2 linked regions of the Pseudobacter ginsenosidimutans genome follow. The protein of the gene in region 1 interacts with the protein of each later gene in a pairwise test. Links are inferred from orthologs where the notes say so. Each region holds a gene or a part of one and is shown on either strand. Other genes may lie near its edges.

The links.
Region 2: the proteins of FSB84_RS08825 (region 1) and priA interact in binary tests that used the Escherichia coli proteins (3 or more experiments, as listed by UniProt). The link is inferred for Pseudobacter ginsenosidimutans from one-to-one orthologs.

Annotation. Positions count from the first base shown.
Region 1 is NZ_CP042431.1:2,145,189-2,161,146, reverse strand. The notes cover bases 8,257-11,040. They hold FSB84_RS08825 (single-stranded DNA-binding protein), read right to left. Parts: upstream 9,982-11,040; coding sequence 9,532-9,981; downstream 8,257-9,531. Other genes in these bases: mutY (A/G-specific adenine glycosylase), read right to left, coding at 10,140-11,040; gldE (gliding motility-associated protein GldE), read right to left, coding at 8,257-9,416. Outside these bases: FSB84_RS08870 (ComEC/Rec2 family competence protein), read left to right, coding at 1-740; FSB84_RS08865 (hypothetical protein), read left to right, coding at 737-1,201; purH (bifunctional phosphoribosylaminoimidazolecarboxamide formyltransferase/IMP cyclohydrolase), read left to right, coding at 1,327-2,847; FSB84_RS08855 (DMT family transporter), read left to right, coding at 2,851-3,831; FSB84_RS08850 (polysaccharide deacetylase family protein), read right to left, coding at 3,819-5,141; FSB84_RS08845 (LutB/LldF family L-lactate oxidation iron-sulfur protein), read right to left, coding at 5,358-6,743; FSB84_RS08840 (DUF3109 family protein), read right to left, coding at 6,756-7,349; gliding motility lipoprotein GldD, read right to left, coding at 7,477-8,067; more of gldE, read right to left, coding at 8,064-8,256; more of mutY, read right to left, coding at 11,041-11,210; FSB84_RS08815 (HU family DNA-binding protein), read left to right, coding at 11,513-11,833; FSB84_RS08810 (tetratricopeptide repeat protein), read left to right, coding at 12,121-12,702; FSB84_RS08805 (Rne/Rng family ribonuclease), read left to right, coding at 13,020-14,573; FSB84_RS08800 (zinc metallopeptidase), read right to left, coding at 15,874-15,958. UniProt on the Escherichia coli protein: Plays an important role in DNA replication, recombination and repair. Binds to ssDNA and to an array of partner proteins to recruit them to their sites of action during DNA metabolism. Acts as a sliding platform that migrates on DNA via reptation.
Region 2 is NZ_CP042431.1:5,164,139-5,180,348, reverse strand. Bases 9,143-12,178 are described here. They hold priA (replication restart helicase PriA), read right to left. Parts: upstream 11,868-12,178; coding sequence 9,417-11,867; downstream 9,143-9,416. Other genes in these bases: FSB84_RS20330 (lysophospholipid acyltransferase family protein), read right to left, coding at 11,945-12,178; FSB84_RS20340 (NAD(P)H-binding protein), read left to right, coding at 9,143-9,415. In the rest of the region: FSB84_RS20385 (SRPBCC family protein), read left to right, coding at 1-110; FSB84_RS20380 (DUF4256 domain-containing protein), read left to right, coding at 160-729; dapB (4-hydroxy-tetrahydrodipicolinate reductase), read right to left, coding at 740-1,540; FSB84_RS20370 (dihydrofolate reductase family protein), read right to left, coding at 1,565-2,107; FSB84_RS20365 (DUF4268 domain-containing protein), read left to right, coding at 2,182-2,682; FSB84_RS20360 (histidine kinase), read left to right, coding at 2,788-4,533; FSB84_RS20355 (LytR/AlgR family response regulator transcription factor), read left to right, coding at 4,545-5,303; FSB84_RS20350 (ATP-binding protein), read left to right, coding at 5,331-7,667; murB (UDP-N-acetylmuramate dehydrogenase), read right to left, coding at 7,711-8,727; more of FSB84_RS20340, read left to right, coding at 8,759-9,142; more of FSB84_RS20330, read right to left, coding at 12,179-12,733; FSB84_RS20325 (DUF4258 domain-containing protein), read right to left, coding at 12,809-13,300; tRNA (N(6)-L-threonylcarbamoyladenosine(37)-C(2))-methylthiotransferase MtaB, read left to right, coding at 13,359-14,633; FSB84_RS20315 (hypothetical protein), read left to right, coding at 14,683-14,973; FSB84_RS20310 (YdcF family protein), read right to left, coding at 14,970-15,542; FSB84_RS20305 (response regulator), read left to right, coding at 16,032-16,210.

The sequences.
Region 1 (15,958 bases):
CCATCTTCATCATCGCAGGCCTCTGGGCATTCGGCTTCCTTGCAGGCGGCTCTCCTTCCATCTTCAGGTCGGCCGTGATGTTCACATGCATCGCTATCGGCAATAGCCTTTCAAAACAGGCTTCGATATTTAATTCACTCGCAGCTTCCGCATTCCTTCTTCTCTGCTATAACCCATACTGGCTCTGGGATGCAGGCTTCCAGCTCTCCTACACCGCAGTAGCCAGCCTGGCGCTTTTCCAGCAAACTATTTACGATGCCATCAATATATCCTGGCAATGGCTTGACCATATCTGGAAACACATATCTACCACCATCGCAGCGCAAATACTCACCCTTCCGGTAATTCTTTTTCTCTTCCATCAGTTCCCCGTTTTCTTTGTACTCACCAATCTCATCGCCATTCCACTCTCAAGCGGAATATTACTGGGCGAAATACTGCTCTGCCTCCTTAGCTTTATGCCCATTCTGGCCAGGCCAACAGGTACGCTGCTTTCATGGCTTATCAGGGTCATGAATGGTATTGTAGAAAGAATAGATCAGCTACCCTTCACTTCCATCACTCAAATCAATATCAACCTGGTTCAGGTTTGGCTGCTCTACGGAGTCATTACTGCCTTTACAATCTGGTTGCTGCACAAAAGAAAATCATGGTTTTCGCCGCGCTCATTTTACTGCTTGCTTATTTCAGCATCGGTGCAACCGAAGCATACCGTACCCGGAAACAACAATACCTTGTGATCTATCAGATCCCCAACGCAACTGCCATCGATTGTATCATCGGGAACAGGTTTGTTTACACAGGCGATAGTACTATCCAACAAAGTTTTCAGGTGCAACTCTACACGCTCAACCCCGCAAGGGATTTGTTTGAAGTCAGTCAATCCGGTTCCCTGAAAGGAGTGTATAAAGATGAGAACCTGGTCAGGGTAGGCTCACAAACAATGATCATCATAGATTCAGCCTTCCACTTGCCACCACCGCCATCAGGGCCTGTTCCGCCCGCAGACCTGCTGCTGATCTCCCATAACCCATACGTGGACCCGTACAGCCTGCTGACCCGGCTTCCAACAACACAGGTGGTGGTAGATGGGTCCAATTCAGCGAAATTGGCCCTTGAATGGCGCTCAGTCTGCCGGGAAGCCGGTATCCCCTGCCATTTCACGGCAGAGAAAGGAGCTTTTGTTTTGAATGCCTATTGAATTTGAATTACCTTTGCGCCTTCTTTTTAAGACCCTTGCAGCAAGCCTTTGCCAGTCAATCTTCTGTAGGAATAGAACTCACGATCGCTTACCTGCATACTTTTTCGAACGCATCAATTAATGTTATGACCAAAAAAATTCAATCAGCGCTTATTTCCGTTTTTTATAAAGATGGCCTCGAGCCCGTAGTTCAACAACTGCATCAGCAGGGCATCACCATCTACTCCACCGGAGGTACTCAAAGCTTTATTGAAAAACTGGGCATTCCCGTTGTGCCTGTAGAAAATCTTACCACCTATCCATCCATTCTCGGTGGTCGCGTTAAAACCCTGCACCCATCTGTGTTTGGTGGCATCCTCGGAAGAAGGGACCTGGATCAGGACCTCCAGGAAATGAAACAGTACAATATCCCGGAGATCGACCTGGTGATCGTAGACCTTTACCCCTTCGAAGAAACAGTGGCCACCACTTCTGAAGAAAAACTCATTATCGAAAAGATCGATATCGGCGGACCTTCCATGATCCGCGGCGCTGCCAAGAACTTCAAAGACGTAGTAGTAGTTGCCGCAAAAAGCGATTACGCATACCTGGAACAACTCCTTCGCGAACAATCCGGAGCCACCACCCTCGAACAACGCAAACAACTGGCTGCACGCGCTTTTGAGATCGTAGCTCACTATGATGTAGCCATCGCACAATATTTCAATCCACAACACACCAACTATTTCCAGGAATCTTTCCCCAATCCACGCATCATGCGTTATGGCGAAAACCCACACCAGGCCGGCGTTTTCTTCGGCAACCTGGAAAAGATATTCAACCAGCTCAATGGAAAAGAACTTTCTTACAACAATCTTGTTGATGTGGATGCAGCCGTTCAACTCATTGATGAATTCAGCGGAGAAGGCACACCAGTTTTTGCCATCATCAAACATACCAATGTCTGTGGCATCGCTTCCCGCCCATCTGTGAAAGAAGCTTGGGACGCAGCCCTGGCAGGTGATCCTGAAAGCGCATTCGGTGGCGTACTGGTTTGCAACAAAACCATCGACAAGGCCACTGCAGACGCTATCAACGAAATCTTCTTCGAAGTATTGATCGCACCTGCATTTGATGAAGATGCACTGACTGTTCTGAAATCAAAGAAGAACAGGATCCTCCTTCAGCAAATCAACCAGTTGAAGAAGAAAGAAGAATTCAAAGCTGTACTGAACGGTGTTCTGGCGCAAAAACCCGATGAAGGCAATTATGAGAAATGGGAAGAAGCCGGAGGCAGGGAAACCACCGAAGCTGAAAGATCCGATCTCATCTTCGCTAACCTCGTGTGCAAGCACCTGAAGTCAAACGCCATCGCACTGGTGAAAAACAAACAACTGGTTGGCAAAGGTTGCGGACAAACCAGCCGCATCGATTCACTCCGTCAGGCTCTCGAAAAAGCGAAGCAATTCAATTTCGACCTGAACGGCGCAGTACTTGCCAGCGATGCTTTCTTCCCCTTCAATGATTGCGTGCAGATCGGCCATGCAGCGGGTATCGCAGCATTCATTCAACCCGGAGGTTCTGTTCGCGATAAAGACAGTATCGAGTATTGCAAAGAACATAACCTCGCCATGGTAATGACCGGCATGCGCCATTTCAAACACTAAGAATTGCGCGATGCGCACTTCCTGATCTATAACATGTGTGCATCAACTAATATATCAACCCCATTTCTGAAAAAGAAAGGCACCCGTTCCAAAGCACTCATAGCATTGGGACTGGTGTGCTTTCTCTGGGGCACCACCTGGATCGCCTCACGGCAAGGCGTACTCTACATGCCTGCCCTCCAGATGGCAGGCATCCGCCAACTGGCCGGCGGCATTCTCTACATCATTTATTTTACCGCCAAAGGCATGCAATGGCCCAGAGGAAAGGAATGGATGCCCATCCTGGTGCTGAGCCTGCTGAACATCACTTTCACAAATGGACTTACCACCTGGGCAGTACAATACATTTCCGCAGGACTGGGAGCCATCATCGCCGCTACTTTTCCACTCTGGATCGTTGTGATACATCTGACAGTCTCCAAAGTGAAACTACCACGAAATGCCATCCTTGGATTGCTTCTGGGTTTTGCAGGAGTATGCACCATCTTCTATGATCATCTCGTGGATTTCCTGAACCCGGATTTCCGGTTCGGGATCATTCTTTCGCTGGCAGGGGCCTGGAGCTGGGCATTTGGAACCATCTACACAAAACAACAGGCAACGGCTTTCAATCCGTATTTCAGTTTGGGCCTGCAAATGCTGATCGGCGGCATCATCCTCTCGGGCGTAGCCAATGGCACGGGAATGACGATCCCTTACAGCAGCATTCCCTGGCAGGCCTGGGCGGCGCTGGCTTACCTGGTGATCATCGGTTCGGTGGTTTCCTTCATCGCTTACCTGTATGCGTTACAGCATCTGCCAACAGAGCAGTTATCGATCTACGCATATATCAACCCGATAGTAGCGATCCTGCTCGGTTCCATCTGGTTCGATGAAAAACTGAGCATCTACATCGCTATCGGCGGAGCTGTGATCCTCATTGGCGTTCGCCTCATCAATAAGGCTTTCAAAAATCAGGAGAAAGTGAAAGATCAGTCGCAGTAAGCATCCCAGTACACTGTTTCTTTCATGAAGAGTTCAAACATCTCGCGCCAGCCGGCAAAAGCACTGTCTGTGCCGAGAATGGAATTATGCCAGACAGTTACCAGCATCCCATTAAGCTTTTTTACCGTGGAGTAGTATTGCATGAGCTCTGTGTATGCCTGCTGTGGCGTGAATTTTTGTTCGTAGTAAGCGTTGGCGTCCATAAAGCAAAAGGGATATAACATCAGAGTGGTGGGATCATCTTTTTCCAGGTCGTACCAATAGAAAGATGAACAGACGGATGCCCTGAAACCGTTGATGGTACCGTATCCCATCGAAAATTCCTTTTGGATGCCGAGATTGGTGAGTGTGCGGAAAGTGTCAGGTAATGTGAACCGGATATAATGTTGACGACTGTGAATGATGGCCCTGCCGGTAACGTCTTCCATCCACTCCAGTTCGGATTCGAACAGTTCTTCATCATCGCCCGTCTGCCAGCTGGGATGCAATCCCACTTTGTAGCTGTTGGAATAATATTCTACCAGGTCCTGGAATTGTTTTACATCGGGCGATGTATTCTTATCGTATCCGGTTTGTTTTTTTGCAACGAGGAAAAAGTAATAGGGCTTCAATCTGCAATAGAGATGCAACGCGTCCAGCCACTCGAAACAATCGAAGGGGTCCTTTCTTTTACCGCGCACAACTTCCCATCTTTCTTTCACCTGATTCCAGTTGCCATTTTTGATGCTCCTGGCAAATCCTCCCATATTCCTCATGAAGCCTTTGTGGCGATAAGACCAGGCCATGTCGATATCGTAAGACAGGATGCATTTGAAATTCCTTCCCTTGAAGCGAAGGTTTGGAAATTTCTGTTGCAGTGCTTTCCTGAATTCTTCCATCCAGATATTCACGAGAGGCTGTTGAAGGAATCCTTCGCGGAACGCCAGTGAATTGGTATGTGCATAACGGCCATACTCATCTTTTTTATGAGGAAGATATTCTTCGTATCGGCTGAGCAGATAAAATGATGCGGCAAAAATGTCGAATGGAAAATCCCCGCGGGTTTGAAAAAAGGCTTTGTGAAAATTCACTTCAAAGCATTCGATGGGTTGATCGCGAATACCTTTTTCAAATAACAGGCTGGTATGTTCAATGAAGAATTCATTGTCGGAGAACGCCTGTCCGGAGTAGTTGATCCTGGGTTGAATACTGGCATTGTAAGCGGCCCGGCTGGAGGTTACTTCAATCGGTTCATCAAACAATTCCCTGCTGAAAAAGTCAACGATATATTCCAACCGTGGTGTAACAGTATGAGTGTAGAGCAGCAGCATCAGTTACACAAAATATAAAAGTAGGTTGATAATTGTATCGGGGATTTGAAAAAAGATAAGTGGAATTCCCGCCAGGATTGATCTGCATCAAATCCAATTGGAATTCTACTATTTCGAATGCTTATGAAGCAGGGGGTAACCGCAAAGTTTCGAAATCCGCTGCGGGTTATTGGGTAGATTGCTGTTTGACCAATCAATGATCCGGCGCAATCCGGATTATTTTTTCTTCGGTTCAAACTTCTCTTTCCATTGTTCATTGAAAGTTTTTTCCGGGAACTGGAGATCGCCCCGATGTGCAGTCCAACCCTTGAACATTTTATTGGCAGCCCAATTCTTCACTTTCTGGTTGCCCATGTTCATCATTTTGCGGCTGAGACTGGCTTTCTTCCACATTTTCCAGGCGATCCTTTCAGCGAAACTGCTGGCGCCTTCTTCTACAGCTTCATGCCTGTTTTCCAGCAATAGCTCGTGCAGGTTGATCTTCACGGCACATACTTCAGTGCAGTTGCCACAAAGCGAGGAAGCATAGCTGAGGTGTTTCCATTCGTCCAGCTCTTTCAGGTGCGGTGTGATCACAGAACCGATGGGGCCGCTATAGGTAGTTCCATAAGCATGCCCGCCAATATTCTTGTATACAGGACATGCGTTGAGGCAGGCGCCACAACGTATGCAGTAAAGACTTTCCCTTGTTTTTTCGTTGGCCAGGATATTGGTCCGGCCATTGTCCAGCAGGATCACGTACATTTCTTCCGGGCCATCGGTTTCATTCGCCTGCTTCGGCCCGGTTACGATGGTATTATAAACAGTGATGCGTTGTCCTGTTCCGTAAGTGGCGAGCAGCGGCCAGAACAGCCCCAGATCGGTAACGGAAGGAATGATCTTCTCGATACCACAGATCACGATATGCGTTTTGGGGAATGCACAGCTCAGTCTTGCATTGCCTTCATTCTCCGTAACAGCGATGCCGCCAACATCTGCAATGATGAAATTGGCGCCGGTGATACCGATCTCTGCCTCAACATATTTTTTGCGGAGCTTTTCGCGGGCTACGAGTGTGAGCTCACTGGGGCTCAGATTGGGCGCGGTTCCCAGCTTATCGTAGAACAGTTTTGCAACATCTTCCTTGCTCTTGTGCATGGCAGGCGTTACGATATGATAGGGCGGCTCTTCGTCCAGTTGCTGGATGTATTCGCCGAGATCGGTCTCAACGCTTTCAATTCCTTTTTTTTCCAGGTAATCGTTGAGATGGATCTCTTCGGTTACCATGCTCTTGCTCTTCACGATGGTTTTGCAATTCTTCTCTGCGCAGATCTTCGCCACTTCTTCCAGGGCTTGTTTGGCATCTTCTGCCCAAATCACTTTGGCGCCACGCCTGGTGATATTGGATTCGAATTCCTCCAGGTACTGGTCCAGCATTTCGATGGCTCTCCATTTCACGTTCTTGGCGCGCTCGCGGGCGAGGTGTACATCCTGGAATTGTTGCTTGCCAACGGGCACCACAGCATCATATCTGCTGATATTGAAAGCCACTTTACGGCGGTGTTCGAGATCACCAGCCTTGATGGTGCTTTTGGCCATGAAGGAAGAGAGGATATCACTCATTGTTGCCAGGCTTTATGTTTTGGGTGGGAAATTGTCTTTCGCCACTTTTTCCAGTGCTTCGTAAAATGCTTCTCCGTATTTGCGGATGATGGGTTCTTTCAGGAATTGGTAAACCGGCACTTTCAGCTTCTTACCGAAACTGCAGGCAGGTTTGCAGAGTACTTCGCGTGGCTCGTAATTCATGCGATCATAGTCGCCATCACGGCCACTCTTCTGAATGATGGGGAAGAAATGACAACTGATCGGTTTCTTCCATCCGATCTTACCATCGTAATAGGCTTGCTCGAATGCACATTTGATGATGCCCTGTTCATCGCGGGTACCGTAAACGCAGATCTCATTGTCGTTTCCAAGGGTGGGGGTTACCCATCCGAATTCTTTATGGTAAACGTATTTACCTTTCTTTTCGATTTCTTTGATAGCTTCAGGCGTGAGGTAAGAAACGATCTTTGGATAGAGCTCCACCATCAGGTCCAGCTCGGCTTCCTCCAGTGGCGCTCCGGCATCTCCTTCTTCACAGCAACCTCCCTTACATTTGGAGAGATCGCAGACAAATTGCTCTTTGGCAATATCGTCACTGATCAATACATTGTCTACTGCTATCACGCTATTGAGTTTTATGAAGCAAATTTAAGGGAAATTGCTGATGCACTATGAGTGTTCACCGGAAGGTGAACAAATACAGGTCACCCGCAGAAGGCAAACAACTGGCCCCTTGTTACTTCCCGGGCACTCATTGCAAGTTCCACTTCAGCGTATTGATCAAATGCTTCAGATCTTCCTGCAAAAAATCATTCACAACAGAAAGGGAGTCCTCATTGGGAGTAGCGTCAAAATAAAGGGCGCCGCGCAGGAAATGTTTGGTGGTATCGGAAAGGAAGAACTGTTTGGCTGTGGCGGCATTCCCTCCCACCTGGAAGTACATGCCGTGAACACCATTGGGAGTTCGCATAGCCGAATCCGTTATTTCCGTGGCTTTGGAGGAATGTTTGTAGGTCATTTTGTAGGCGTCGTTCACCAGTTTCATGAAGTCATCCCTGCTGTTTACATTCTTGTAGCTGATGTACACTTTTCCATTAAAGCGTGGGATCTCGATATTGACCCAGTAAGGGTTTTCGGGATTCGCATCAAAGAAGGTGGTATCCTTTACCACGGTGGCATAAACGGGATACTCAAATGAATAGGGATAGCCTGGCTGATTGAAAACCTGGTATTCATGTTTCGGAAAATCGATCCGGTAATACCCTCTTCTTTTGGGAGTGAATTCACTGTTGCAGCTGATCACAAAAAGGGCGATGAGGCTGAGGAGGGCTACTGGTTTCATATTGCATGTGGGTTCACTACTACTTTCACTTTTTTGATACGGTTTCTTTCTATTTCCAATACCACAAAATCGAAGTCGCCCACGTTGATGGTATCGTTCACTTTGGGGATCTCTCCGGCGAGCTCCAGCACCAGGCCGGCGAGGGAATCGCTTTCACCGCGCACCTGGTCGAAGGTATCGGCGGCCAGTCCCATGATGCTGCAAACATCGTGGATCATGGTGCTGCCTTCGAAGATATAAGTGTGGTCGTCTATTTTTTTATTGGTGGATTCTTCTTCATCGAACTCATCTTTGATCTCACCAACGATCTCTTCCATGATATCTTCGAGGGTGATGATACCGCTGGTGCCTCCGAACTCATCCACCACTACTGCGAAATGGATATGTTTTTTCTGGAATTCACCTAGCAGGTCTTCGATATATTTCTGTTCATGAACGAAGTAAGGTGTGCGAAGAATGGTATGCCAGTCGAAAGTATCGGGCTCCAGCAAATGCGGAACGATGTCTTTCGTTTGTACGATACCCACAATATCATCGAGGCTGCCCTTGTAAACGGGAAGCCTTGAATAATGCAGGTCCTCCACTCTTTTCTTAAGCTCACCGAAGCTGATGCCGTATTCGATGCCGCTCACATCCAGCCTGGTGCGCATCACCTGTTTCACTGTGATGTCCGCGAATTTATAGATGCCTGCGAGGATCTTTTGTTCGCCTTCCTGTGTTACCGATTTTTTGATATCGGCTTCCAGTTGTAGCTGAATGCTGGCGCGGGCGGTGCTGCCGCCGAAGAATTTTTCCACGGAATCGCTGAGACCAATCATCCAGTCGCCGATCCTGCGGAATACATAATACAGTACTTCTACAAGAAATGAGGTTTCGTATGCAGACCTGAGATTATTCTGAGTGGCCCTGATCTTGGGAAGCACTTCACCGAAAAGGATGATAAGTGAAGCGATGATCAGCACTTTGATGGCATAGCGGAGCAATATCATCATTGTTGATCCTTCCTGGGCTTCGTCGAAAATCAGGATCTCGTCTATGAGGTAATTGGAGAGAATGATGATGGCGATATTGATCAGCGTATTGGCAACAGTGAGGGAGGCCTGCAGTTTCCTGGGTTCTTCCAGGAGGGTGGCGATCCTCTTCCAACCTGTATCCTGCTTTGTTTTAAGCATGTTCACGTCACGGAAGGTGAGTGAGAAGAATGCGAGCTTTGCTCCTGATACGAAGAAGCTCAGAAGGAGCAACATCAGGATTACGGCGCCCAGAATAGTGGTGGATTGTGCATTTACAGCCAGTAATAAAGGCTGAAAGCTCACTCCGGTAAAAAGCAGCGTAGAAAGGTTGTCCAACTCAAAGGGTTTGCGTGATCAATAGCTTGCCAGACAAAACAACGGTTTTGCTGGTTGTTTTCGTGTATGGCACAAGGTTTTAGCCTGACCATTATCGATTTGGGTTGTAAAGATATTACTTGTAACGGAAAAGGGGCTTCTTAGAAAGGCAGGTCTGGTGAGGGCTCCTGCATGGGCGGGGGTACATCGTGATTACCGAACCCTTCCACGTTCTCACCGTGGGGGGAGTATGCGAGCTTTGGCCACCGGAGTCGGAGCGTTTATCCAGCATGATCAGGTTATCACCCACCACTTCAGTAGCGAATTTCTTGTTACCCTCTTTGTCTTCCCAGCTACGGGTACGCAAACGACCTTCAATATAAACCAGACTTCCTTTATGCAGGTATTTTTGAGCCAGCTCGGCCAGGCCGCGCCAGAGCACAACTGTATGCCATTCTGTTTGTGAGATGAGCTTACCAGCCCTGTCTTTAAAAGTTTCGGTAGTGGCGAGCGGGAATTTGGCTACTGCGATATTACCTTCCAGGTATTGCACATCCGGATCTCGTCCTAAATTTCCAATTAACATAACCCTGTTTACACCGCGCATAATGGTAAGTTTGAATGTTAATGAATCGCCTGTCGGTTTTAATTGCTTTTAAAGTTAATTTTTTTCAGAGATATTATCACAATTATTTGGCCGTTCTACAGGTATCCATGGATGGTTTTAAACCAACTTTCACATGCCTAAAATAATCGTGCCGGGGAGGCGGTTTCTTCCAGGAACATATTGATGAATCGCGGGAATGGATAGTCTGACAATTGAGCTTTCGAAACCTGAAAATATCCTGATCCGGTGGGAAGGGGTTTGCTTATATCTACAGTAATAAACTGTCCATTAATGGTTTGATGTGTCAACTGCTGTTTGAACATTTTGCTGATATGCCAGATGGAAAAAGGTATATCACCAAGAAATCCATTCAGGAAGGGAAGCTCCTGAAATGCAGTATGCACGGGACCTTCAGCCTCATAGAGTACAAACTCATGCAGGTTTTCCCATATGTCTTTACCTTTTCTCTGACGGATATAAACCTCATCATCAGATACGATAATAAAATAATACAACCATCTCGTACTCTTCACCAGTGTTTTTTCTTTCACCGGTAATTGCTTTACGAGATCATGTTTGAATGCTTCGCAATCTTGGTTCTGGACACAGATTGCGCATAAGGGTGACTGAGGTTTACAGATCACAGCGCCAAAATCCATGATGGCCTGGTTGTATGCAGCAGGCTGGTCTGTGTCTATGAGAGCCTGGGCAAGTTCCTGGTATAATTTTTTTCCGGTAGTGGTATCGATGGGAGTAGAGATGCCGAAGTAACGGCTCAATACCCGTTGCACATTGCCGTCCACCACGGCTTTGGGCTCATTGAATGCAAAGGATGCGATAGCAGCTGCAGTGTATGGGCCGATCCCTTTGAGTTCTTTGATGGATTCATACGTGGAAGGAAATACACCATTCAGTTCGTAGGCAACTTTTTTTGCAGTAGCGATGAGGTTCTTGCAGCGTGTGTAATAACCAAGTCCTTCCCAGCATTTGAACACTTCCTTTTCGGGTGCATCTGCCAGGTGTTGAATGGTTGGGAATGTTTCGATGAATTTCTGATAATACGCTAATCCTTGCTCCACGCGGGTTTGCTGGAGAATGATCTCACTAAGCCAGATCCTGTAAGGGTTCTTCTCTCCTTTCCAGGGCATGGACCTTGTATTGGAATCTTTGTTCCACTGCAATAATTTCCGGGTAAAATCAGGTTTCATCCGAAAACAGGTTTCTTTTTTGTGGTTTCTGCTGTCCCGCCATTCCCGTTTTGAACTTCTGCCGGCAAAAGGGAAAGTTGCGGTTGGCACAAGTTATGACAAATAACTTATTGAAAATGAGTGTTTCTATAAACTTTTTCGCACCTGGCATGTTGAAAATTCATAATCAATAATTTAGACTTTTCTTGCAAATGTGCGAATTAACTTTTAATTTGGGTAAAGAATTGATTTTGTGCGGATTGCCCCTGTGGGCGATCAATAGCCTATAAAAAAATTTTTAAACTGTTTAAAACTCAAACGACATGAGAAAGGCAGACCTCGTTAACCAAATATCTGAAAAAACAGGTATTCCGAAGGTTGATGTTCTGGTTACGCTGGAAACCATGTTCAAGGAAGTGAAAGACACCTTGTCCCAGGGGGAGAACATCTACATCCGTGGTTTTGGTAGCTTCATCACCAAGAAAAGAGCCGCCAAGATCGGCCGCAACATTAAAAAGAATATTGCGGTTCACATCCCAGAACATTACATTCCCGCATTCAAACCTGCAAAAGAATTTGTTGCAGAAGTTAAAAAGTTACAATCTATCAAAGAAGATCAACCAAACCCCGACGATGAGATGTAATTTTGCTGCCTAAATTATTCTGACGTGAAAAAGCAGCAGATCATCGTCGTAGGTGGCGGAGTGGCCCTCCTCTGCCTGATTTATTTTTTGGCAGAACAGTTCCAACTCAAAAGGCCGGACCTGTTGCCGCCGCTACCCATCAGGACTCTACCGCGATCGACATTAAAGCTATTCTTTCGGCATCCAAACAAAAACTGTCTGTTTCCCAGCAGGAGTACATCACCCGGCTGGAAGCATCCGTTGTGCGCGGCGACGTGAAGGAACAGCAGATTCAAATGTTTAAGCAGATGGCTGGGTTCTGGAGAGACTCCGCCCATGCCCTGCTTCCTTATGCATATTACACTGCAGAAGCAGCTAAATTGGAAAATTCTCAAAAAAACCTCACCTTTGCTGCCCAATTCTTTTTGGACGGGGTTCGTCGTCAACCTGACCCTTCCCTGAGAAATTGGATGGCCACACAGGCTAAAGAGTTGTTTGAGAAAGGATTAGAGCTGGATCCCAATAATGATTCGTTGAAAATCGGCCTGGGAAGTTGTTACCTTTTCGGTAATATCAGCAGCAATCCAATGGAAGGAATCCTGAAGATCCGTGAAGTGGCGGAGAGAGATTCCACCAATATGTACGCACAGTTCATGTTAGGTCAGGGCGCTTTGATGTCCGGTCAGATGGATAAAGCCATCGAAAGGCTCACCAAAGTGGCCACCAAAGAACCCAACAACCTGGAAGCTGTACTGATGCTGGCAGATATCCACGAAGGCAGAGGCAATAAGTCCGAAGCCATTCACTGGTATGAAGCCGCAAAGAAAAAACTCGGTAACCCCGAGATCATTGCAGATATTGACCAGCGTATAAAAGCGCTGAAACAATAGGATAGAAAAATCATTTGTTAACTTTAATTCATTGGTGTTATATGCCTTGTGGAAAAAAGAGAAAACGTCATAAGATCGCTACGCACAAGCGTAAGAAAAGACTGAGAAAGAACCGTCATAAGAAGAAAAATCGCTAAGAGTTTTTTCTTTTTGCACAGGGCCGGCGATCACCGGCCCATTCCTTCTTCCTTTTAGCTGAATTCATTACTTGTCATTTATTCAAGTTTTCCCCGCCCTGATAAGATATATCTGACAATTAATACCTCTTCAGCAACCTTCCTTGTAGTGGTGATTGGTAAGACGGTAAAAGTTTACGCTTGAATAAGGAATTAATAATTAATGCTGCGCCTCAGGGGGTAGAAATAGCCCTATTAGAGGACAAGAAGCTGGTAGAACTTCATCACGAAAAAGCGGATGGCAGTTTTGCTGTAGGTGATCTCTATCTGGGGAAAGTGAAGAAACTCATCCCCGGATTGAATGCGGCCTTTGTGGATGTGGGGTTTGAAAAAGATGCATTCCTGCATTATACAGACCTCAGCCCTTATGCCCGTTCATTGTTGAAATTCACCCAGCAGGCTATCAACGATACTTCCGAACCAGGTTTCGATTTCGGCACCTTTGTGGTTGAACCCGAGATCATCAAAACCGGTAAGATCAATGAAGTGCTCAGCGGTAAGCCGAACATTCTGGTTCAGATCCTCAAAGAACCCATTGCGGCCAAAGGACCACGTCTGAGTTGCGAGATCTCCCTCCCCGGACGTTTTGTAGTCATCACTCCATTTAACGACATTGTAGCGGTATCCCGGAAGATCCATTCCGCGGATGAACGCAAACGCCTGCAGAAGATCGTGGAAGCGATCAAACCAAAAAATTTCGGCGTTATCGTTCGTACTGCTGCTGAAGGTAAGAATACGGCAGAACTGCATGAAGACCTCTCCATGCTGGTTGAAACCTGGAAAACCATCCAGCACAACCTCAAAGGCGCCGTAGCTCCCGCCAAAATCCTGAGTGAACAGACCAAAACAACCAGCATCCTTCGCGATCTGCTCAACGAAGATTTCAACCGGATAGTAGTGAACGACAGAAACCTTTTCAACGATACCAGGAACTATATCCAGCGTATCGCTCCTGAAAAATCTGAGATCGTTACCTACTATAATAATGGCCTGCCCATCTTCGACCAGTTCGGTATCACCAAACAGGTGAAAGCCGCCTTCGGTAAAACAGTGAACCTCCCCAGTGGCGCCTACCTGATCATCGAGCACACAGAAGCCCTCCACGTAATTGACGTGAACAGCGGCTACAAATCTGTTGGCAATAACCAGGAATTGAACGCACTGGAAACAAATCTCGAAGCTGCAGCTGAGATCGCAAGACAACTTCGTTTGCGCGACCTCGGTGGTATCATCGTAGTGGATTTCATAGACATGAAACTCCCCGAGAACAAACGCAAGCTCCTTGATGCGATGGAAGAGTTCATGAAAGCCGACAGAGCAAAACATGCTGTGCTGCCGATCTCCAAATTCGGTATCATGCAGATCACCCGGCAAAGAATGAAGCCGGAAGTGAATATCAATACACAAGAAGTTTGTCCCACCTGCGCGGGAACCGGTAAGATCTCGTCTACCTTATTGCTGGAAGATGAAATTGAAAAGAATCTTTCTTATCTCATCACCCACCAGCACAAAGATCTTGCTCTGGTTGTACACCCGATCATGTACGCCTATCTCACCAAAGGCAAATGGTTCAGTTCACGTCAGTGGAAATGGCGGTTCAAATATGGCCGTAAAGTAAAAATGAGAGAAAACACAAACTACCATCTCACGGAATTCCACTTCTTTGATAAACACGACGAAGAGATCAAATTATAAAAATGAACGGCGCAGAAAATTCTGCGCCGTTTTTCTTTTATCGTGATTCTCTTCGTAAGAAAAGATGGGATCTTCTTCACTGGAGGATGCTCAGGAGAAGAGCAATGATCATTCGGGTAAATCAGCAGCTCAACAGCATTGTTTCTGCGGCAATGCAGCAAGATCGCCACGCACTCATCAGGCGAATCTTAATATCCCATAATGTAAACAGTTGCTGTTTGAACATATTTACTGATAGAAGCTGGAACTATACCGGGAAATTCTGAGAAGAAACCATCTCAAAACAAACAGCACCACAAAACTCTTCCATGAGTAATTGCCCGGAGTCAGTTATCCAGTATCATCTTCAAAACATAACCAGCGTAAGATGACTTCTACTCTCTTTGACTGATCAATTGATTTTCGCATAGTTGTCCGGGTAATGTGAATACCGTCAACGCTATGCATGTATGCATCACTAACGTTATTGATCACCTGACCGGTACCGGGATCGCTCCTTATTGCTGATTGAAGCGATAGCCTTTGAGACCATCAATGCCTGATCCATTTACCTGTTCTGCTGGCGAAACCAAACCGATCGGCCGCCTGCCGGCTACAGTGGCAATGAATGAACGCGGCAGAGCAGGAACCGGGTAAAATCCAGTGAAAGAAATAATCCCATAAATATTCCGGCAGGAAGGAACATAAAATAAACCGGGCAACCCTAAAGTTGCCCGGATGTATTATATACAATGAACCAGCCCTGTACAAAGTATATGTACGGGAGTAAAGATATACCCCTCCCATCGGTAGAACAATAAGAAACTAGCAACTGTGCCAGGAAGAATTGTAACTGTGCATTTTTATGAACGAAAGCGATTGGAGGATATTTGTTCTACCGCCCGTAAAACGAAATTGAGGCATTATTGGCGAAGGAAAACAGCAAGGTGGAATTCGTGGCATTTCGCCAAAACAGCTTAAAAAATGCCCCTGAACGTTCCAGGCAATTAATCCTGCGGACATTAAGTATTAAAATCTATTTCTGCCGCCCCTTCTTTTGACAATTGTCAAACGAAAAAACTGAGCCCCCCTAAAAATCAAAAACTCCGGTGGTTAGCCAGAGTTTTCTTTGCAGTTTGGTTTTGAGTAAGAGTATCCCCGTTTCCGGGATACCATCTTCCTTCTTCAGGAAAATGGCAACGTTAACATGAAAAAGTATAAGTCAGCAATCGTTAGCTTGTGTTGTTATCATTCTGAGACAGGAAAGCCATGCAGGATGCTGCATGGCTTTACCAGAATATTAAAAAATTGCTGTGTTTCTTTAATCCCTGTTCCGGCTACCACCCAAAAAGATCAAAATGTATTGTACCAGGGTGGCGATGGAAGCCAGCGCGGCAACCACATAT
Region 2 (16,210 bases), 3.0 Mb from region 1 along the record:
AAACTCCTGAGCACCGCGAAAACCAGCTGAAGCTTCCTTTCAGGCAGGGTCTAAACTGGGCGCATGCAGAACTGGAAAAAGTAGCGAAACAATTGAAAGCAGCCCGCTAAAACCCGGCACCATTTTTCTTGCTATCAACTAACTATAAAAAGCAGTGATATGAGCAAATCCACCACAAAGAAATTATCCGCAGCAGAACAACAGGAACTGCTGCAAACATTGAAAGCACGTTTCGATAAGAATATGAAACGCCACAAAGGCATCGCCTGGAACGATGTACAGGCTAAGCTGGAATCGGGCCCGGCAGCCCTGCGTACACTCAATGAGATGGAGATCACCGGCGGAGAACCGGATGTGGTGGGATTTGACAAGAAAGCCGGAGAATATATTTTCTTTGATTGTTCTGCAGAAACACCCAAAGGCAGGAGAAGCATTTGTTTCGATGGAGAAGCACTAGCAGCCCGCAAACAACATAAGCCGGACGATAGCGCCGTGGAAATGGCCAAAGCCATTGGTATTGAAATATTATCTGAGGAAGAGTATCGTCAGTTGCAGGAACTGGGTGAATTCGATCTTAAAACCTCCAGTTGGATCCAGACACCTGCAAAGATCAGGAAGCTTGGTGGAGCCTTGTTCTGTGACAGAAGATATGATACTGTTTTCGTGTATCATAACGGAGCTGATTCATATTATGGGGCGAGAGGATTCAGGGGAAGCTTTAGGGTGTAGTTGAACCAAATTAAAAATCCATAACAGTATCGAGCCCACGTCGGAGTCCCTTGAAGGTTCCGACTTTTTCTATAGCAAGGAGGGCGCCTTTCACGTAAGGCGTAGCGCTTGCGCCTGCATCGTGCCGGATGGTCAGCTTTTCATCCTTCAATCCGAAAATGGTTTCAACCGCAATTACAAAACCGGGAAGCCTTACAGAATGTACACGTACGCCATCCAGGCTGGCACCGCGACTTTCTTTGTCACCAACAAGTTTTTCATCCGGAACGTGAACAGTTGGTTTTTGTACTTTTGACAACCGGTGCGCCAGCTCCCTGGCAGTTCCGCTGGGACTATCTATCTTATCTTCCTGTGCATAATCGATGATCTCGAAATCTGATATATACTTCGCAGCCATTTCAGCAAATTTTTGCAGCAGTACTACTGTTATGGAAAAATTCCCCACAGCCAGTACAGAGGCATTGTTCTTATTGGCTGCCTGCTCTATTTCTGCATAATCATCATTGGAAAGTCCGGAAGTACCTACAACAACATTCTTCCCTTTGCCCAATGCTGCCATGATATTCTTCTTCCCGATCTCCGGACTGGTATAATCCACCAGCACATCAAAGTAGATAGCGGCCAGAGCAGTATCTATATGATCAAATACCGGGATCTCACCAGTAGACAACCCCAGTACAGCAGCCAGGTCCTCTCCCTTGTGTTTCCTCGATAAAGCCCCAACCAATTGCAGTTTATCACTCGCTGCAACAGCTTTGCTTAAAGCGGAGCCGGCCCATCCGGTGGCTCCTGCAATAAAAACTCTGATCATAGCATTATCAGTTTAGTTATCTGATTACAGTGTTTCATAGATCAGCTGCACCACTCCTGACCTGAACACTTTTGTATCTATCAGTTTCAGCTTCACCCGCTCCTTCAGGTTCTCAAACAAAGGCTTGCCGCTTCCTAACGCTACCGGATGTACGGAAACCCTGTACACATCGATCAATCCCAGATCAATGAAAGTTTTGATCAGGCCGGCTCCCCCATACAACCAGATATCTTTCCCTTCCTCCTTTTTGATGGCATCTACAATAGCGGCAATATCGCCGGAAACAAAACTGGCTTTATCATCCTTCCTCTCCTGCCTGGAAAAAACGAACTTTGTCTTTGCATGTACATTTTTCCATAATTCCAGTTCCGCTTTGCCGGCATTTGCATCCGGCTGGTAATTTCCCCAGGCATCGTAGCTCACCCTGCCATAGAATATGGTATCGATGCCAGACAGGAATCCCGTGAAGTCCATATCATCATCCATAATGCACCAGTCGATCTCGCCATTGGGACCTTCAATGAAACCATCCAGTGTAACCGCTAAATCCAATACTATTTTTTTCATGATATGATTTGTTAGGGTATAACAAAGCTAATACTCTCCATTGTTCGGATTGTGGAAAAAAGAACAGGCTAAAAATGGGAACACTGTATGCTGTATCTTGCAGCTTTCTGCTACCCATGTATACGAGAGAAGAAATATCGAAGATCAAACAATCCTTCTGGGCTGCATTCGGCAGCTACATGAAGCCCATCCAGTCGGCCGATGGTCTGCCTGTTACCTGGCTCAATTACAAGACCGGCGTGAATGGCATCAGCTTCAAAATGGATGCAGACCGCGATCATGCCATCATCCTCATCTCCCTCTCCCATAAGGATCCTGAAACCAGACAATCACATTACCAGCAATTCAATCAGCTCCAGCCCATGCTATGGGAAGTATTGAAAGAAGACGACTGGACCTGGAAAGAAAATGAAATGGACTGGTTCGGAAAAACCACCAGCTCCATCAGCAAGATGCTCGAAAATGTAAATGTGCTCAGGCAATCTGACTGGCCCGCAATCATCTCCTTCCTCAAACCACGCATCATTGCCCTGGACGAATTCTGGAGCATGACAAAGCCGGCTTTTGAACAATAAGCTACAAAACCTGCCTCCTCATCCGTTAACTCAAATGCCTCATCCGTAAAGTCAGGCGCCACATTCATTCCTTCAATCGGCATCTTTGTGCAAAGCCCCGCTTGAATGAGGATCTCTTTTATTCATGGTTTCTGTCTCCTGCTTGCGCTAGGCTGCTGCTTACCGTTATTGAGGGCGCAGCAGACCAGTCAGTGCGACAGCTGGGCCACCACCCTGGCCAATAAAAAAGGAACGGTCACTGCGCTCTGGGACGATATCGAACCATTCATTTACATGAACAAAGCCGGGCAACTTTCCGGAGTGGAATATGAGATCATGGAAAGCCTGAAATCATACCTGCAACTGAAATACAAGATCGGGCTGGAGATCCGCTGGATGCGGGCAGGCAGCTTCCACAATATTTTCAGCAGGGTGAAAGAAAGTAATTGCAGCGGGCTCTTCGGCTGGTCCTATTATTCCATTACTCCCGAAAGGAAAAAAGAAGTGCAGTTCACCATGCCCTATATGCCGGATGTGAATGTGCTGGTCACCAACAACCTGGAACCCATGTATGCCAGCCCTAAAGAATTCACCGGACGTCTCCGCGATATGCACGCATTCACACAACCGCAAACCACCATGGAAGAGGATGTGATGATGCTGCGCAACAATTTCTACCCCAGGCTGCCTCTCTCCTACGCCAAAGATGATTACGAGATCATGAAGGCTGTTGCCAACCATAATAACAGTTTCGGTTATGTGCCATTGTCTGTTTACATTGTTGCATTACAAAAAGATATTCGTGTAAAACGGCAACAGGTGCTGAGCAGCCACCGGCAAGGATTTGCGGCCGTGATGCCGATCAGCTCGGACTGGAAGCCTGTGATGGACGAATATTTTTCTTCGCCACTTTTCAGAATGAAGGCAGGCGCCATCATTGCAAAATATCTCGGCACGGAAGTGAAGGACCTTGTGTTTGAAGACAGCCTGTTGATGAACGGCCCTGCTGCATCGGACCTCGTATCGCTGGAAAAAGAGATCGTCACCAAAAGGCTGATGGACACCGTTGTTGAAGTACAGCAACAGGGCGCACTGCGCAATATCCTCATCATCCTTTTCGGCTCGGGCGTGCTGATGAGTGCTGTGCTCTACAGCCGTTTCCGAACAAGACAGAAACTCAACGCCCAACTGGAACAGCAGAAGCAACAGATAGAACAAATGAACCAGTTGCTGAAGATGAAGATCCTGCAAGCCAGGCTCAACCCGCATTTCCTGTTCAACTCGCTCAATTCGATCCAGTATTTTATTGCCGGGGGCGATAAAAAAGTGTCGTTGCAATACATCAGCCGCTTTGCCGCCTTCCTCCGCAAAGTGATCAACTATGGCGATGAGCTCAGCATTCAGGTGCAGGACGAAGCCAGTCTCCTGCGCGAATACCTCTGGCTGGAGCATTGCCGCTTCTTCGACAAATTCGATTATGAGATCACCGTGCATCCATCAGCCAGCCAGGCCAGCATCCTGCCTTTCCTGACGCATTCACTGGTGGAAAGTGCACTGTACAAAGGCATACTGCACCTCAATAACGGGCATAAGGGAAAACTGGACATTGAATTCCTGGGTGAAGCAGATTCTCTGGTGGTGAAGATATCCGACAATGGCTGCAACCGCACCATCAGTCAAATAGTGGAAAACAGGAAAGAGCATGTTAACGGTGATGAACAAATGCTGATGCGGAGGATTGAACTTTTCAATGCGCACAATCAACGGAAGATAACCGCCAGCGCGGCAGACAATCATCAGTCCGGTGAACAGCACCGGCATGTGGCCACGCTGGAAATACCACAACCTTTATTCGATCTGAACCAAACTTAACAACCTTAATTATGAAATACCAGGCAATCATCGTGGAAGATGAACAACTGAACCGCGATTTCCTGCTGAACCTTTTACAGGAATTTTGTCCGCATATCGAAGTAGTGGCCACAGCTGCCTCCGTAAACGAAGCCGTGGCCGCCATCAGGGCACATGATCCGCAGATCATTTTCCTGGACATAGAGCTGCAGACAGCCACCGGCTTCGATGTACTGGAACTGGTGCGAGACACAAAATTCGAGATCATCTTCACCACCGCTTACGATCATTACGCTATCAAAGCAATCCGCTTCAGCGCCATCGACTACCTGCTGAAGCCCATCAATTATGAAGAGCTTACGCGCGCCGTGAGCAAGGCCATTGAATCATTGAAAGTAAAACAACAGGACGATCGCCTGGAATTGCTCATGCGCAATGTGCGCATCCCATCGGGAGATGATTTTTCCATCAGCCTGTCTACAGCAGAAGGCATCGAATATATTCCATTGCAGCAGATCAGTTACCTGGAGGCAAAAGGTCCATACACCACTTTCTTCCTGAAAAGCGGAAATCATATGATCGTGTGCAAACATTTGAAAGAATACGAAATGATGCTGACCGAGCATGGCTTTTTCCGGTTACACAATTCCTATATGGTAAATATGAAAGAAGTGAAAAAAATGATACGTGCAGACGGAGGTTATGCCGTGATGAACAACGATGCCATGATCGCCATCTCACCCAGGAAGAAAGATGAATTCCTGCAACTGATGAGCCGGCGGCTGGTGTAAGCATCCTTCAACTTTATCCCATTCAAGATGTCTAACGCGAACCATATTCTGGAACAACAATTCAGGCTGCTGCAGCAGGAGAACGAAATGCTGCGCAGTGGCCGGTTTCCGCATACCAATGCTGTGAATGTGCCCGAAGAGCTCCGTCCGGTTTTCAATGTGGCGGAAGGAACCGTACGGGAATATTTCAGGGATTTCAAAATGGATCCCGGCTGCGGCACCATCGAGATCAACGACCAGCGCTATGTGCTGGTGCGCGCCTCCGCCTTTTCCAAAGGCTTCCTGGAAACGATACAGGGGTTGTATGCAGACAAAGGCCCCAGCGAAGCCTTCGCCATCGGCCGTAATTTCCTTTTCGACTATGCGCATGTGATAGGTACCCATGATGCCCGTGACTTCCACCAGAAGATGAACCTCACTGATCCCATCGCGCGACTCTCCGCCGGTCCTGTTCATTTCGCCTGGTCCGGCTGGGCTTTCGTGAACATTCATCCTGAAAGCAATCCCAGTCCTGATGACGATTTCCTGTTATTGTATGATCACCCCTATTCCTTTGAAGCAGATAGCTGGATCCGTGCAGGTGCAATAAGCAAGGAACCTGTATGCGTTATGAATTCCGGTTACTCCTCCGGCTGGTGTGAAGAAAGTTTCGGACTACCGCTTACCGCCGTTGAAGTGAGCTGTATTGCCAAAGGCGATGCCAAATGCAGTTTCGTGATGGCGCCGCCACACCGCATACAGGAACACCTGGAAAAAATAAACAGTAAGAAAAAATATGCTTCGCGAAAACAGTACAATATTCCCACACTCTTTGAAAGGAAAAAAGTAGAAGAAGAAATGGAAAGATCGAAAGCCCTGGCAGAAGAATCAGCCAAAGCAAAAGATGATTTCGTTGCCAATATGAGCCATGAGCTGAGAACGCCACTGGGCGCCATTCTCGGCTTTGCAGACCTCTTGCAGAAAACCGATCTCGATCCCGTGCAGCAGGAATACCTCGAAGCCATCCACACTTCAGGAAAGAGCTTACTGAGCATCATCAATGATATCCTCGATCTCTCCAAACTCGATGCCGGCAAATTCATCATTGAATCCGTTCCCTTCAGCATACCCGAACTGATGCATTCCATCCAGGTGATGTTCTCGCCCAGAGCGGCAGGCAAAGAGCTCCGCCTCAGCTGCAGCGCCGATCTCAGCATCAATTACCAGGTGACCGGCGATCCCATGCGCCTCACGCAGATCCTGGTGAACCTGATCGGCAATGCCATCAAGTTCACGGACAATGGCAGCGTGGACGTGAACTGCATCGTCAGCCGCGAAGACCATGATTCACTCGAGCTGCATTTCACCGTGCGCGATACAGGCATCGGCATCGAACCAGAAAAGATACACAGCATCTTCGATCGCTTCACGCAGGCTGAATCACATATCACACGACAGTACGGCGGCACAGGACTGGGACTGGCCATCACCAAACAACTGATAGAATTGCAGGGAGGGAATATCCGCGTTAAAAGTGAAATGAACAGGGGAACAGAATTCCATTTTATGATCCCCTACAAAAAAGCACAGGAGCAGCTGCATCCAACACATACGCCATCCAATGGCGCCCCCCGCTCCTTCGGCAGTTTCCGCAGGATCTTGATTGTGGAAGATAACCTGATCAACCAAAAACTCACCTCTACTATCCTGCATCACAATGGCTTCGAGGTCAGCATCGCGAAGAATGGCAGAAAGGCCATAGACTTACTGAAGGAATCAGGATTCGATCTTATCCTCATGGATATTCAGATGCCAGTACTCGATGGCTACCGCACCACACAACTGGTCCGCGACGAGCTCCATATCGGCACTCCCATCATCGCCATGACAGCGCATGCGCTTAGTGGTGAACGTGATAAATGCCTCAAAGCAGGTATGAATGATTACCTCGCCAAACCTTTCAGGGAAGCCGATCTGCTGGACAAAATCGCGTATTGGGCATCGTTAGCAGAAGGAAATCATGATTCTACTCATCCCAACTTTAAAAGGATCGATCTCAGTTTCCTGCTGGAACAAACGCGCAACAACAAAACTTTTATCCGGGAAATGATCCGCATCTTCCTGAAACAATATCCCAAAGACAGGGAAAAACTGAAAAACGCGATTTCGAAACAAGATTACAGGCAGATCTATAAAACGGTGCATGCGCTGCGGAATACAGTGGGATTGTTCGGGCTTTCGTCCTCTATCGGCAATCCCTTACTGGAAATGGAAAAGCTGGCGCTCGCCAATGAAAAAGTGGAGAATATTCAGCAACTGCACAACAAAGTGTTGCCGCTATTCGAAGAAGCTGTAAGAGAGCTGGAATTGTTTAAGGATAATTAGAGAGCTGTCAGTGGCTCACCTCCCGGCGAGTGACCGGGCACACTCAGACAATATTCACCTCGCGTTCCAATACAACACCGAAGCGCTCTTGCACACTGTCCATAATTTCTGTGCTGAGTTCATAGATTTCAGCGCCACTTGCATTTCCATAATTCACCAGCACCAGCGCCTGTTTCTCGTGGCAACCGGCATCGCCTCTTCTGAAACCTTTCCAGCCGCATTGCTCTATCAGCCAGCCGGCGGCTAATTTCACTGAGCCATCGGGGTTAGCATACCCAACGATACCGGGGAAATTCTGTTTCAGTTGTTCGTACTGTGTAGCAGGCACAGAAGGATTCTTGAAGAAGCTGCCTGCATTACCAATCTTTGCAGGATCCGGTAATTTCGAGCTCCTGATATGGATCACCGCATCAGCAATGGCGCGGATGCTGAGTTCTTTCACGCCCATTCTTTCCAGTTCCTGTTCAATTGCGCCGTAGCTGGTATTGAATTTCGGTGTTTTATTCAGGCGATAGGTCACATTGAGGATCACGAACTGGTCCCTGTAACGACCTTTGAACACACTTTCGCGATAGCCGAATTCACAATCGTTATTGGTAAAGGTTACTACCTTTTTGTCTTTGAGATGGAAGGCTTCCAGCTCTTCAAACACATCCCTGATCTCCACTCCGTAGGCGCCGATATTCTGCATGGGGCTGGCACCAACATTACCCGGGATGAGCGAAAGGTTTTCAAGTCCGGCCCAGTTCCTTCCGATGGAATACTGCACAAACTGATTCCAGTTTTCGCCAGCGCCTGCTTTCACATAGTAATGCGTGTCGGTTTCACTTACCAGTTCGATCCCCATCAGCTCATTCTTCATCACCAGGCCATCGAAGTTGCGCGTCAACAAAATATTACTTCCACCTCCCAGCACAAGTTTTGCAAGACTTCCATCGTCAGACAAGGCCGTCAGCTCCTGTAATGTATCAAGAGTTCCAAATGTGGAAAATTGACGGGCTCTTGCATCGATACCCATAGTGTTGTATTGCCTGAGTGAAATATTTTCCTGAATTTGCATATAGCTGTGTTACCCGCAAAATAACGAAATTATGCACACACAAACAGCGGTCGTATTAGGCGCCACAGGCATGGTAGGCGGATTATTGGTGCAGCAGTTGCTGCAGAATGATCTGTTCAGCGCCGTTCGTATCCTTGTAAGGAAGCCTGTTTCCATGCAGCATCCCAAGCTGGAAGTGAAACAGGTGAAATTCGATGATGCTGAAAGCTTCAATGATGGCCTCGGCAAAGCCGATTCCATTTTCTGCTGCGTGGGCACTACACAGAAAAAAGTGAAAAACGATAAGTCCGCATACCGGAAAGTGGATTATGATATTCCTGTAACGGCTGCACAGCTGGCACTGAAGAACGGTTTCAGAAAATACCTGCTTGTATCGGCCGTTGGCGCCAATCCCAATTCAGCCAATTTCTATTTACAACTCAAAGGTTCAGTGGAAGAGGATATCAGTTCTTTACCATTCGAGAGTACGCATATCTTCCGGCCTTCACTGCTGATGGGCAATCGAAATGAAAAAAGGACAGGCGAGAATATCGCACAGGTGGTGATGCCACTCATCTCCTGGACCATGATCGGTCCCCTGCGTAAATTCAGGCCCATCACCGGCGAAAAAGTGGCCAGGTCCATGATGAACGCAGCCCTCTCTCCCCTTACGGGCCTGCACGTTTACCAATATGATCAGATGAAATGATTTACTGCGTGTCCACATCGGGAATGATCACCACGCTGCGGAATCGTTTGTCGTAATGCAATACTGCTATCTGGTCCTGTATCTGTTGTTTGCACTGCTGGATCAGGGCTGAATCTTTCGGTAGTTTGAACATCAGCTCCATGAGGTATTGATTGCGTATACGGTTCACAACCGGCTCTGCCGGACCTATCATGTATTGCCCGTATTGCGGTTTCAAATATTCGGCCAGTTGCCTGGCAGCACCGTCCACCAGCTCTTTCGATTTGTTGCGGAATGTAAGTAAGATGATGCGCGAGAAAGGCGGATAAAAGAATTGTCTTCTCGCTTCGATCTCTGTATTGAAGAATGCAGGATAATTGTGCTGTTGCACATAATGCAAAACAGGATGCGCCATCTGTGCCACCTGGATCATTACATGGCCTTCTCCGTCTTTCCGTCCTGCCCTTCCGCTCACCTGTTCCATTAGTTGAAATGCGCGTTCATTCACGCGAAAGTCAGCAAAGCTCAGGAGACTGTCAGCATCCAGCACGCCAACAAGATTCACATTCTCGAAATCAAGTCCTTTCACCACCATCTGTGTTCCAACGAGTACCTGTATGCGCTGTTGCTCAAATTGCTGGATGAGGTTATCGTGGGCAGTCTTGCCGCGCACACTGTCAACATCCATCCGCGCCACTTTCACGCCGGGCAGTTGCTCTTCCACATGCTCTTCGATCTTTTCCGTACCAAAATTCTGTTGCAGGAAATGGTGATTGCCGCATGCCTGGCAGGTGTAGACGATCGGATACACGGTGCCGCAATAATGGCAATGCAGTTTATTGGTGTTCTTATGGAAATTGAGGCTTACATCGCAGAACTTGCAATGCGGTATCCAGCCACAGGTCTGGCAAACCTGGTAAGGACTGTAACCGCGCCGGTTCTGGAACAGGATCACCTGTTTGCCTGCGTCCAGCGACCGTTGAATGGCCGCCTTGAGGTCGGGCGTGAGGATCACTTTCTCTTTGTTCAGTTTTGGTATTTTCTTGATGTCCACCAATTCAATGGTAGGCATCTTCACTCCACCGAAACGTTCTGCCAGTTCTACGAAACCGTATTTCTGTTGCTGCGCATTGTAATAACTTTCCACGGAAGGTGTGGCGCTTCCCAGCAGTACTTTTGCTTTGAAGAGGGAGGCATAATATATCGCTGCATCACGCGCATTGTATCGCGGCGCAGGTTCCTGTTGTTTGAAACTGGGATCATGTTCTTCATCTATCACTATCAATCCGAGATCTGTGAAGGGAAGGAAGATGGATGAACGGGCGCCGAGAACCACTTTCAATTCTCCGGTCTTTACCTTATTCCATATTTCTATCCGCTCGTTCTGGTTGAACTTGGAGTGATAGATCCCGATATAGCCGCCGAAATGTTTCTGCAATCTGCGGATGATCTGGCTCGTGAGTGCGATCTCGGGAAGCAAATAGAGGACCTGCTTGCCCTGGCGGATGGCATTTTCGATCAGCCTGATATACACCTGCGTTTTTCCGCTGGCCGTTACACCATGCAGCAGGGTCACTGGTTTTTGTTCGAAGCTTTGTTTCACTTTTTCATAAGCTTCTTCCTGTGCCGGAGTAAGTGAGAAGTCTATTTTGATATCTCGTGGAAGATAGAGCAGCCTGTCTATCTGGCGTTTTTCCAGCCAGAGTATATTCTTGTCAACAAGCCCTTTGAGCTGCGCATCGGAAGCCCCGCTTTTTTTCAGCAGTTCCGATTTGGTTACTTCGCCCTGTGTTTTCTGCAGGTGAAGATAGCTGAGCAGCAGCTCCATTTGTTTTTCGGCACGTTGCAGTTTTTTGTCTTCATTCAGCAGATCGGCCAGCGCATCCTCGTTATCGTAAGCTGTGTTCAGCATTACGAAAGTTTCTTTCTTGGGAGCATAGGTTTCTTTCAATGCCTCCCAAACCGAGCAGACCTTTTTTTCGATCAGCCTCTTGATAACGGGATATACATGTGATGAATCCAGCACCTGCTGTACTTCAGGAACCTTGAGTTCTTTTTTGATGAGCAGGGCTTCCGCCACCAGGAATTCATCATGGTCCAGCTGCATGAAATCTTCTCCATATTCTTCATTGAATACGATGGTGGTTTCGCTGCTGAGTTTGAAATGCGAAGGCAGTGCGGCGGCCATCACTTCTCCTTCGGAGCACATATAATACTGGGCGATCCAATGCCAGAGCTGTAACTGTTGGGGATAAACGATGGGCTCCACATCCAGCACATTGAGTATTTCCTTGGGCTCGAAAGCCTGTGGCATTTCATCATGCAGCGTGCGGATCACGCCTGCATATTTCTTGTTCTTACCCAGCACCACTTCCACACGAACGCCGGGCCGAACCTGTTCACGGAACCGTTCAGGTACGCTCCAGGTATAGTTCCTGGGTAAGGCCAATGGTATGATAACTTCAGCAAACAAGATTCAAATGTAAGTCAGAACATCCGGTTTTTAATCAAGGTGTTGGCTGCCGTTCGCCGGAGGCGAACAAATACAGGTCATTCGCCGGATGCGGGCAACTGCGGCACTTCGTGAATCCATGCTGCATTATATTTCCGGAGTGCGTCAGCCATGAGGTTGTACACTTTTTCTTTCAGTGCCTGCACGTCTTTGGTAGTAAGCCCTTCCACCGGAACGGGTTCAAGAAAAACGCTGCGGCTCTTTCCCGGGTTCAGTGAGAAAATACTTTTATAGTGTTGCCTGGCGTAGGTATCCAGGAAGAGAACCGGTTTGATGGGTGTTTGCGTTTCGATGGCGATGCGGAAGGCGCCATCATAAAAACCACGAAGTGGTTCATGCGATTCATTGAATGTGCCTTCGGGGAATATAAAAATGGAAATCCCTTTTCTGATAACTGATTTAAGCACACGCACACTTTTGGCGCGGCCTTCGGCGCTGGACCTGTCAACCGTTACGGCAGCATTCCGGTAAATGAAACCGAATACCGGCACTTTGCTCATTTCGGCTTTGCCAAGAATGCGGATGGGCTGCCGGATGGTTTTTACGATCACGGGGATGTCCAGGTAGGAAATATGATTGGCAACAAAAATATATTGTTGTTTTTTATCATGCGGGAACTGGAAGATATTCCGGTGAATGATCCCGGTGAGGAGGAACCAGGCGTCTGCCCAGAACTGGCAGCAGCGGTAGATGAAATTGCCTCCGCTGATCTTTCCGAAAAAGGATGCTACGATCACTATGGGGAAAACCAGTAGCATCAGCACAACGAAACAGATCGCGGCATAGAGGAAGTAGAGGCCTTTAATGGGTAATAAAAGATACTTCATCAGGGTCGAAAACGTAAATATAATAGATGCGTTCGAATACCTGCAATAAACGGTTTCCTGGATACAGGTTTTAACTTATTTACAATCGCAGGGCCATTCGGTATCGAGATCGATCACGGTGATCACCACCATTCCACGATCGCTGGGTGCGAAGATGATCCGCACTTCCTGACCGTCCTTCGTTTTGCCTTCGAGTGCATATTTGGGATCCGGGCGGGCGGCGGGTTCGCTTTTGCGATCATTGATGCGGCCATTGAGGAGTATATCGCGCACTTCGGCTTCATCTATATGGCGGCAGCCCATGCGGCAGCGGGCATGTTTGGTGAAGATGAGCTTTTCGGTGCGGCGGTTGAATCCTTCCCTGCGATTGGGCTCATCGCTGGGTGGTTTGGAGGGATCCCGGCGGGCGGGATCATTATCCCGCTTGTTATCAGTACGATTATCGCGCTGCTCTTGTCTATTTTTCTCTTTTTCCTGTTTCCCATTATTATTCCTGATAAAAGTGGTTATCAGTACAGCAATGAATACAACCACAGCGATCAGATATTTGTTTTTTCCGGGCTTCATTCAACCTGTTTTGTGCAATTTAACGGCAAAAGATAAACTATCCTATCTTTGCGCCCTGATGGAAACAAAAAGAACAGTAGCGTTTCATACCCTCGGTTGTAAACTCAATTTCTCGGAAACCTCTACCCTGGCGCGTATGCTGGAACAGGATGGCTTCGAGAAACGTGCGTTTGAAGACCTGGCGGACGTGTACGTGATCAATACCTGTTCTGTTACCGAGAATGCCGATAAGGAATGCCGTCACCTTGTACGCCGCATCCAGCGCAAGGCCCCGCAAAGCCTGGTGGTGATCACCGGTTGCTATGCACAGCTGAAGCCCAAAGAGATCGCCGATATCCCGGGGGTAGACCTGGTACTTGGCGCCGCCGAGAAATTCAATATCACTCAACACCTGAAAGAACTTACCAAAGGGAATTCCGCCCTGATCTGCAGCTGCGATATCGAAGATGTGAGCGGATTCAACGCTTCCTATTCAAGCAACGACCGCACCCGTACTTTCATGAAAGTGCAGGACGGCTGTGATTACAACTGCTCTTTTTGCACCATTCCCATGGCCCGCGGCAAAAGCCGGAGCGATAATGTTGACAATGTAGTGAAACACGCCACCCGCCTGGCAACCGAAGGGGTAAAAGAGATAGTACTGACAGGTGTGAACCTGGGCGATTTCGGCAAAGGCGCCGATGGCAACAAAAAACATGAAGAGAATTTCTTCGACCTGGTGAAAGCGCTTGACCAGGTGGAAGGTATTCAACGCTATCGTATCTCCAGCATCGAGCCCAACCTGCTTACCAACGAGATCATCGAACATGTTGCCAACAGCAATAAGTTCATGCCTCATTTCCATATTCCGCTCCAGAGTGGCAGCAATAAGATCCTCGGACTGATGCGCCGCCGCTACAAAAGGGAATTGTATGCAGACCGCGTACAACTGATCAAGACCCTGATGCCGCATTGCGCCATCGGAGTTGACGTGATCGTTGGCTTCCCCGGCGAAACTGAAGCGGATTTCAAAGAAACATTCGACTTCCTCCATTCACTTGACATATCTTACCTCCACGTATTCACGTATTCAGAGAGAGACAATACCAAAGCGCTGGAAATTACACCGGTAGTGCCCATCGAAGTAAGGCACGAACGCAACAAGAGCCTGCGCAATCTCTCCTACATGAAAATGCAGTATTTCACCCAACTTCATGCCGGACAAACACGTAAAGTATTATTCGAGATGTTCGACAAGAACGGCATGATGGAAGGATACACAGACAACTACATAAAAGTGACCACACCCCACCGCGCCGAATGGGCCAACCAGGTGGTGGAATGGAAATTGTAATCCTGCATATAGAACCTTTTCCTGCGATTTACTGTTATAACATTCAGTCATGAAGAAATACCAGGTCACGATACATTTTGAAATGGATGATGATTTTACGTCCCTGGTCCCCTCCCACCGTGTATACATCAATACATTGATCGAGAAAGGGATCATCGATCAGTATGTTGTGAGCATGGAATCGCAGCGTGTATGGATCACATTCACAGCTGAAGACAAGGAAGATGTAGAGGATTATCTTCAGCAATCCCCTCTTTACCGGTACTGGAGTTGTGAGATCGATGAGCTGTTTGTGGTAGACGGCCAGCATTACAGATTACCGGCCGTTCGTCTCAATTAATACACAAGCATATACTTGTAGTAGGCCGGGAATTCCCGGATTAGTCCGACAATATCTTTCCAGAAATAAGCGCGGGAGTGATCTGTAGCTACATTTTCAAATCCGAGTTTCCTTACAATATACCTGCATCGCAGCACATGGAACCAGCTACTCACCACCACGGCTGACCGAAAATGTTCCTGCTGGTCCAGCGTTATGAAATTCCTGGCAGTGAGATAACTGTTGTCGCCTTTATTATCAGTGAAAATATCTTTTGCCGGTACGCCCTGCTCCACTAAATAATTGCGCATGGCATCGCCTTCGGGATAACCGGACTCTCCTATTCCTCCACTCACCATGATCTTTTTTACCTGCTGGTTACGGTAAAGCCTAAGCGCAGCATCCACCCTTCCTTTCAGCCAGGGGCTCAGGCTGCCATCGCTGTAGGCTTCATTGCCGAGCACGATGGCCACATCGGCCTGGGTCTTGAAGTCCTGCAGCCCCACAATAGCAGCCCAGGTACAATGCACCAGCATCCAGAGAAAAATCAAAGAGAAACAGCGTTTGAGTAATCTTACTATCATGAACATGAAGTGTAGGTTCGGCCCTTTGGGGTCCTGTTTAATTTTTGTTTACGATTTTTTTCCCCGGTTACCGCCAGGAATAATCCTTCATTTCCAGGAAGCTTTTTTCCTTCGCCTCAGGTATCCTCCATTGTCTTCAGGACCCCGCCAGCGTTGGTTAAGGGCTGATGGTTTTCTTTCTTGCAGGCTGTATACGAATGAGTTGAAAAGAATTACAACCCCAAGTTTGTAAATCCATATCAGGTATCAAAAAAACGGAAGCAATTTTTTTGTGAAAAAATATCTTAGTACCTTTTTCCGGCAATTGTGAAGCAATTCTCCGACTCAACACCTTATCCTGAGGGGCAATCTATACTCTGACCTCGTATTTCCGTACCTGCCCTTGTGCGGGAATGCGACATTTATTGACAAAAGAAAGAAAACTGAAGGTTAGCAATAACCGTAAATGGCTGCGATGTTACAGGCAACGTTCAACATCCACCACAATTTAGCGCTATGATCAATTCTACGCACCTGCTTCACATCCTCATTATTGAAGATAGTCCGAGCGACTTTTACCTATTCAATGAGTTCCTGAGATTAACACAATTACAAGTTCAGACACTGCATCACGCCAATTCACTGGCAGAAGCCATTCCTATTGTGGACGAATATCAGCCAGACCTTATCTTCCT